Regions from separate parts of the Pseudoalteromonas sp. ABV4_021 genome, predicted to be linked through region 2. Evidence: riboswitches for the same ligand, from Rfam matches in the RefSeq annotation. Region 2 holds a riboswitch; the other holds the start of a gene.

Region 1 (3,419 bases), 1.0 Mb from region 2:
ACCAAATAAACATCACAAGTTTATTATCTGCGCATGAAATTAGCATTTTAGAAAGGCGCAAGTTAGAAAGCGCTAAACGCGAATACTTAGCCTCGCGTTATTTAATTAAGCAATTAGCGCAACAGTTTTTTGCGTATGAAGCAGCTGAACTCACCACCTTTTTTGATGAACACACTGCACGTTTGGTAATTAAATATCAAAACAACACCGTGCCACTGTCACTGGTGATAAGTCATTCCAAAGGCTGGGTTGCGGTGTATTTAGCACATGAGCCAGAGCGTATGGGCATCGACCTTGAGTTTATGTCGCAAAAGCGCCCTTTTTTAAAATTAGCCAACCACTTTTATCATATTGATGAAATTAATGAAATTGAAGCGGCAACCCCTATGTCCGATACTTTTTTTCGTATTTGGACATTAAAAGAGGCCCTTGCTAAAGCTGTTGCCATGCCAATTGCCCAGCTGCTTTCACCTAATGTATATCACGGTTATGCAAAACATAATTTAGCAGCCTATAGCTGCCAAATTAATGGGTTTGATTTTAGTTTGGCAACGCCAATCACTGTTAAACAGCCACCAGCGCTTGTTGAAGTTTCCCTTAAACCCGATTTAACAGGCTTCCAGCAAACGGCTGTGAATCGCTTGCACCACATTATCTGATTCACTTTGCTCAACTAAGAAACACAGATTGTGCTTACTTGCGCCATGGCAAATTAAACGAATATTAAAATCACTGAGTACACCCATTAAGTTAATTTCACCGTGGCGTAATTGAATTTCAGAGCCGATTAATGCCACCAAGGTTAAATTATTCTCAACCGTTACATGACAAAACTCGCTTAACTCATCAAGACAAGCTTGTTCCAACTCCGGACGCGATGCATTTGGCGCGTTATCTAACGTTAACGCGACACTAATTTCAGATGTAGTAACTAAATCTACTGAAATATTGTATTTCGCTAAAATAGTGAAAACACGTGCTAAGAAGCCGCTCGCAAGTAGCATTTCAGGGCTTTTAACCGTTAATAGTATTTGATTTTTACGCTGGGTTACCGCGCGAATGCCCGCTTGTTCTGATTTTTCTTTCTCAATCCAAGTACCACCTTGCTCTGGCGCTTTGCTCGAACCAACAAACACACTAATGCCACTGCGACTTGCTGGTAAAATAGTGGCTGGATGTAATACTTTAGCGCCAAAGGTTGCCATTTCTGCCGCCTCATCAAAGCTCAGTTTGGCAATCGGCGCCGCTTTTACACATAAACGAGGGTCTGTACTAAAAATGCCCACTACGTCTGTCCAAATGTAAACCGCTTTTGCATCAACCGCTTCAGCCAATAATGCTGCACTGTAATCAGAGCCACCACGGCCAAGCGTTGTCGTATCACCTTGGCTATTGGCACCAATAAAACCTTGGGTAACTACAATGTTTTCGCTTAATAACGGCAATAAATTTGCTTGTGCTAATTCACGAGTGCGTTCAACATTCGGTTCTGCTTTACCAAAATGTGAATTGGTCGCTAGCACTTCACGTACGTCAAAGCGCAGCGATTGTGCGCCTAAGCTGCGTAAAACCTGGGTAAATAAATACGATGATAAACGTTCACCAAAACTTAATAGCTCGTCGCTTGCTTTGTCATCAAATTCGTTTTGTAATGCAAAGGTTTTAAACGCTTCAAGTGTTGCTAAAAAACCTTCGGTAATGTCGTCATCTAATGTGAGTTTTTCAGTAATTTTGTGCTGAATAGCTACCACGGCGTCAATATGTTCTTGGCGCGCAGCCTCTGTTAAATCGTCATTTGCAAGGCTTACTAAATGATTGGTAACACCAGAGCTTGCACTTACGGCAACTAAACGGGTGCTTGGGTTTGATATAACAATTTCAGCACAGCGCACCATAGCGTCATAGTCTGCGACACTGGTACCACCAAATTTTGCTACATTAATACTCGAATTAGACACGGTCTCTCCTTTAAATCTTAATAAGGAGAACTTGGCAAGGAACGTGATTGATTACATCAGGATAGTCTCTGCCAGAAGCTCTCCACCTGGTACAGGTGACAGTCCCGAAGATTCAACTTCTAGAACCGAAGCAAGCTGGCCACAAATCCAGATCACTCCTCGGCAGTTAACCCCCTGATAGACCGTCGTCGGGAATGCGCCCTCGAATCTACTACCTGGTTAATGCACCTCTTCTGTGTTTGAATACTTACTAAGCACACAAACAAAAGCCTTCTAAAAAGAAGGCTTTTGAAATTTACCGTTTAGCCGTCTAGCTGTCAATCACTAATTAAGAAATAAACAACCAACTAAATACGATGATGAATAACCAATGGTGTAGGCAATCATCAAATACATAAACATGCGTAGGTAACTTACAAAGGTAAGCTCCTTAATTTTGCTCATCGCAATAATACCCGCAGCTGAACCGATAATCAGCATTGAACCGCCTACACCGGTTGCATAGGTAAAGGTTAACCACTGACGTGTATCCATTACGATATCTGCTTTTAGTAGTGCTGCAGTAAGCGGTACGTTATCAACAGCCGCTGACAAAATACCCATAAAGTAGTTTGCATATTCAGGTGCAAGCACTTCATAAAGGTGGGTAAATTGATTCAACACACCAATCTCTTTCATCGCGCCAACAAGCAGTAATACCCCTACGAAGAATAATAAAGTGTCGTACTCAATTTCGCGCACGTAATCGATAATCTTTTTATTCACGTCTTTTTTACGCATTAAGAATTGCGCAACTAAGAACATTAGCGATAAACCAAATAAGAAGGTTAATAATGGCGGAATGTGATACCACACACTAAACATCAGCGTCGCTACGATGGTTGAAACAAAGATACAGGCAATGGTGATATCGGTTTTTTCAATACGGCGTAGCTCTACTTTTTCAAACGTAATAGTGCCTTTCATTCCCATACTTAGCATTGCCGCTAAAATAAATACCGATAACGCAGCAGGCGCCACAAGCAACAATAAGTTAGCAATGGTGACTTTATCTGCAAGGAAAATCATTAAAGTAGTTACATCACCGGTGATAAGCGATACCCCACCTGAGTTCACTGCAAATACAATAAGCGTGGCATACTTAATGAGTTTTTTGGCATCAAGCTTTAACGACATCACAACCGCCAGCGATATCAGCGTTGCCGTGATGTTGTCAGAAATCGACGAGAAGAAAAATGCAAACGCACCGATTAAATACATCAAATTGCGTTCGCTCATTTCATTAGGCAATACCCTATGCACCAAGCTTTGAATAAACCCTTTGGAGTTTAAATATGCAACAAAGGTCATCGCTGCCATCAAAAACAACCACAAGGTCGCAATTTCTAAAATATTATGATCGAGTTCTTTTTGAACAGATTCTGGACTTTGCCCATGTAAAGGGGAAATAAAGAGAATAAT
Region 2 (3,419 bases):
CGCATTTTCTGGAATTGGTTCGCCTTTTTCTAATACGCGCTCATTTACACAGTCATAAACAGGAATAGTCGCAGAAAGACGCACGCCCGGTGCAAGTACCGCACCTTTTTTAACGACCACACCTTCAACGATGACACAACCTGCGCCGATAAATGCATCATCTTCAATTACTACAGGGCTTGCGCCAACAGGCTCCAATACACCGCCAATTTGCACTGCAGCACTTAAATGTACGTTTTTACCAACTTGAGCACATGAGCCTACTAATGCATGGCTATCAACCATAGTGCCGGTGTCGATGTAGGCACCAATATTCACATAGGCTGGTGGCATAATTACTGTGCCGCTTGCAACATAGGCACCTGGGCGAATACTCGTACCGCCTGGCACCATACGTACACCTTCTTGTGCAGAAAAACCGCGTACAGCAAGGTTATCTTTATCTACAAAACCACCTGGAAATTCAGTATTAGTACCATTTTTGAAAACATCTAAAATGCCTTTTTTAACTTCAACGTTCGCGTGCCAATTACCATTTTCATCTTGGTTTGCTGCGCGTAAGGTGCCGTTTTCTAGGTTTTTTAATAGTTCTTGCCAGTTCATAGTACTTCTCTCTTAATTCCAAGATAAAATTGTTTGATTAGCAGCGAGAATTGCTGCAGGTGATTCCAGCTCATGATGGGTAAGCGGTGGACGTAAATTTGGGGTGTTGAGCTTGCCTTGCTGGTGCATTAGCACTTTTACCGGCACAGGGTTAGCTACTTCAAATAAGCTATTTACCGCGTCGCTCCAAGTAGTAAACAGGTTTGGTGTGCCTAAAAGTGATCTGCGAACAAACTCTGCGGTTTGTTTAGGCCATGCGTTGGCAGCAACCGACACTAAACCTTTTGCGCCAGCTTGGGCAAAATATGGCATTAAGGCATCATCGCCACTGTAAATAGCCACATTAGGATTGCTGCCTCTAAATACTTCAAATTTACTAATGTCACCACTGGCTTCTTTTAAAGCCCATAAGTTGGTGTGATGACTTAGTGCTGATAACAGTTCAGGAGCAAGTGCCACGGCGCTGCGTCCTGGCACGTTATACAACATGCAAGGAAGTTCTGTGGCACTGAGTAATGTACCAAACCACTGAATTTGGCCTTTAATGCCGGGTTTGGCGTAAAGTGGTGAACCTAGTAATAGTGCGTCAATCGGTTGTTGGTTACAGAATTCTAACCACTCAAGTTGTTGCGGTAAGTTGACCCCGCCTACAGCAACCATCAAAGGTACAGTCGGTGATAAATCACAGACAAAACGCACGATTTGCTGCTGCTCAGCGATGGTTAATGCTAAACCTTCACCTGTGCTGCCGAGTAATAAAATGCCATTGTTGGCATCTTGTTGATCTGCTACCAATTGCGCAAGATTGTCATAGTCAACTTCACCCGTCTCAGTGAAAGGCGTGACTAATGCAGTCCACAGCGGGTACTGCGTTAAATTAAATTGTGATTTCATCTCTAGCGAACTTAATATGTGTTCGAAGAAGGGATAAGAGAAAGGCTTAGTCCAGCTTCGAACAACTAAAAATTCGAAGAGCAATGGACTTAAAAAATAGATAAGGCGAATGGCCTTATTTTTCTAAGACCAGAAGCTCTCCACCAAACATATTTACTTAATACAAGTAATTGGTGACAGTCGCCGGGATTCAGCCCAAGCGCCCGAGATAAGTTATCAGCAAAAAAGCTTATCTCTCGGCGTTAATTCCCCTCATTCAGTGTCTTTGGAGTTTGCTCCCCTCAACTGAATTACCTGAATAACGCACCTCTTCCAGCCCTAAGTTAGCCGCTACTTTAAATAGCCACTAACGTAAAATAGGGTGATTGAGCGGCAATTGAAACATTTTGGACGTCTAAATGTCAATAAAATTTATTTTAGAGCACTGCAATCGCATGATGTTTAATGATATAACTAGCGGCTATTACTGTTGAAATTAAGTAAAAATAGTTAGTTGTGAGAAAGTTAGTATTTCTGTTATGCGTTTTTATAAGCTTGCCATGCTATGCATCGGTGAAAAAAGCCTATGAGGAATCGTTTGCGTCGTCGGTTGTATTAAGTGACTCTGACGTAGTGCGCTTTGGCTTTGGTAACTTTGACCCGGTAAATATTTTAGAGCAGCTCGGAGATGATGCAGGCGATAAAAGTGTTGATTTAAGAACTCAGCTACAAGTGTTTGCACTGCCTTATACCTACACGTTAGACGAAGATTCACGCATAAACATGCACTTTTCTTATATTTCACAGTCGCAAGACATATTGCTGGATGATGTGACCATTCCCGATGATAGCCATGATCAAATCTTCACCGCTTATGCCGATTATGAAACAGCGCTGTATCGTTACGATAATTGGTTGTTAGAATGCTCAATTGGTGCGCATGTGATGCATTACGACAATATTCACGACTACAACAGCCCTGAAAGCCGCGCCGCTAAGGCAGAAGTGGAAGGTATTTATTTTAATACAACTGCAAACTCAGTTTTAACCGATATGGGGTTAACTCTCAGTCGTAGAAAAGCCAGTCGTTGGGGACATTGGCTCGTTAAGTCGAGCTATAACCACTTTTTTGGTAAAGGATTTGGTGGTGATGATGCAACGCGTGATTCAACCCCATCAGGTTGGTATTTTGCGAATAGTGTTAGGGCAACAATAAAACTCGACCAAAAGTTAAAACATACCGAGTCAATTTATCTTAAATTTCAGCGTGTTGATTTGGGTGGAGACGCACGTAGCGCCTTTAGCACAGGTCATTATTACGAGTACGGTGGCGGCTTATTAATTGACACTCGGCCGTGGACATCTTGGTTTGATAATATCGGCATTGGCTTGCATTACAACGAGGGTAGTGTACTTAGTGGCGGCAGTATTGTAATCTACTTCAACGAAGAGTAACTCCAACTCACTGTAATCGTTATCATTCTAGTGAGCTTAACGCCATGCTAACTAGGCCTAAATTTATCGATGCAATGTAACTCTATGAGACAAATACCGTCTTATTAGCACTTCATTTATACAGCTCGATATTTGAAAATAGACGCAAAGAGTTGGTTAACGCCATAAATATAAAAGGACTTAGATAATGATTCTATTACCGCTTATAACGTTGTCTGCGAGTGCCTTGAGCGCAGCTGATACATCTGATTTAGCAAACAAAACTGAACAACTTCACTTAAATACCATTGTCAATGCTGAGGCAATTGAACGTGTGCCGCCTAAATATCCAATTAATGCTGCGCGTAACGGTAAAGAAGGTTGGGTGCAACTAAGTTTTGTAGTCGAACCTGATGGTTCAACATCTAATATTATTGTTGAAGATTCCTCTAATGAGGCATTTGAAAAGTATGCACTGCGCTCAATCAAAAAGTGGAAATACTCACCAG

What was found. Region 2 has a riboswitch for lysine ahead of dapA (4-hydroxy-tetrahydrodipicolinate synthase). Riboswitches for the same ligand answer to the same signal wherever they lie in the genome.
Region 1: it holds a riboswitch for lysine, as region 2 does, so the genes downstream of both, lysC (lysine-sensitive aspartokinase 3) here and dapA (4-hydroxy-tetrahydrodipicolinate synthase) in region 2, are expected to answer to the same signal.

The regions. Positions count from the first base shown of each region.
Region 1 is NZ_JBSWVB010000001.1:1,733,928-1,737,346, forward strand. Features, by position in the region: gene ACXAFE_RS08185 (4'-phosphopantetheinyl transferase family protein) at 1-659, shown strand, start outside; gene lysC (lysine-sensitive aspartokinase 3) at 609-1,895, opposite strand; lysine riboswitch at 2,026-2,199, opposite strand; gene nhaD (sodium:proton antiporter NhaD) at 2,283-3,419, opposite strand, start outside.
Region 2 is NZ_JBSWVB010000001.1:2,747,958-2,751,376, reverse strand. Features, by position in the region: gene ACXAFE_RS12735 (2,3,4,5-tetrahydropyridine-2,6-dicarboxylate N-succinyltransferase) at 1-603, opposite strand, end outside; gene dapA (4-hydroxy-tetrahydrodipicolinate synthase) at 616-1,497, opposite strand; lysine riboswitch at 1,623-1,817, opposite strand; gene ACXAFE_RS12725 (Solitary outer membrane autotransporter beta-barrel domain) at 2,050-2,931, shown strand; gene ACXAFE_RS12720 (energy transducer TonB) at 3,119-3,419, shown strand, end outside.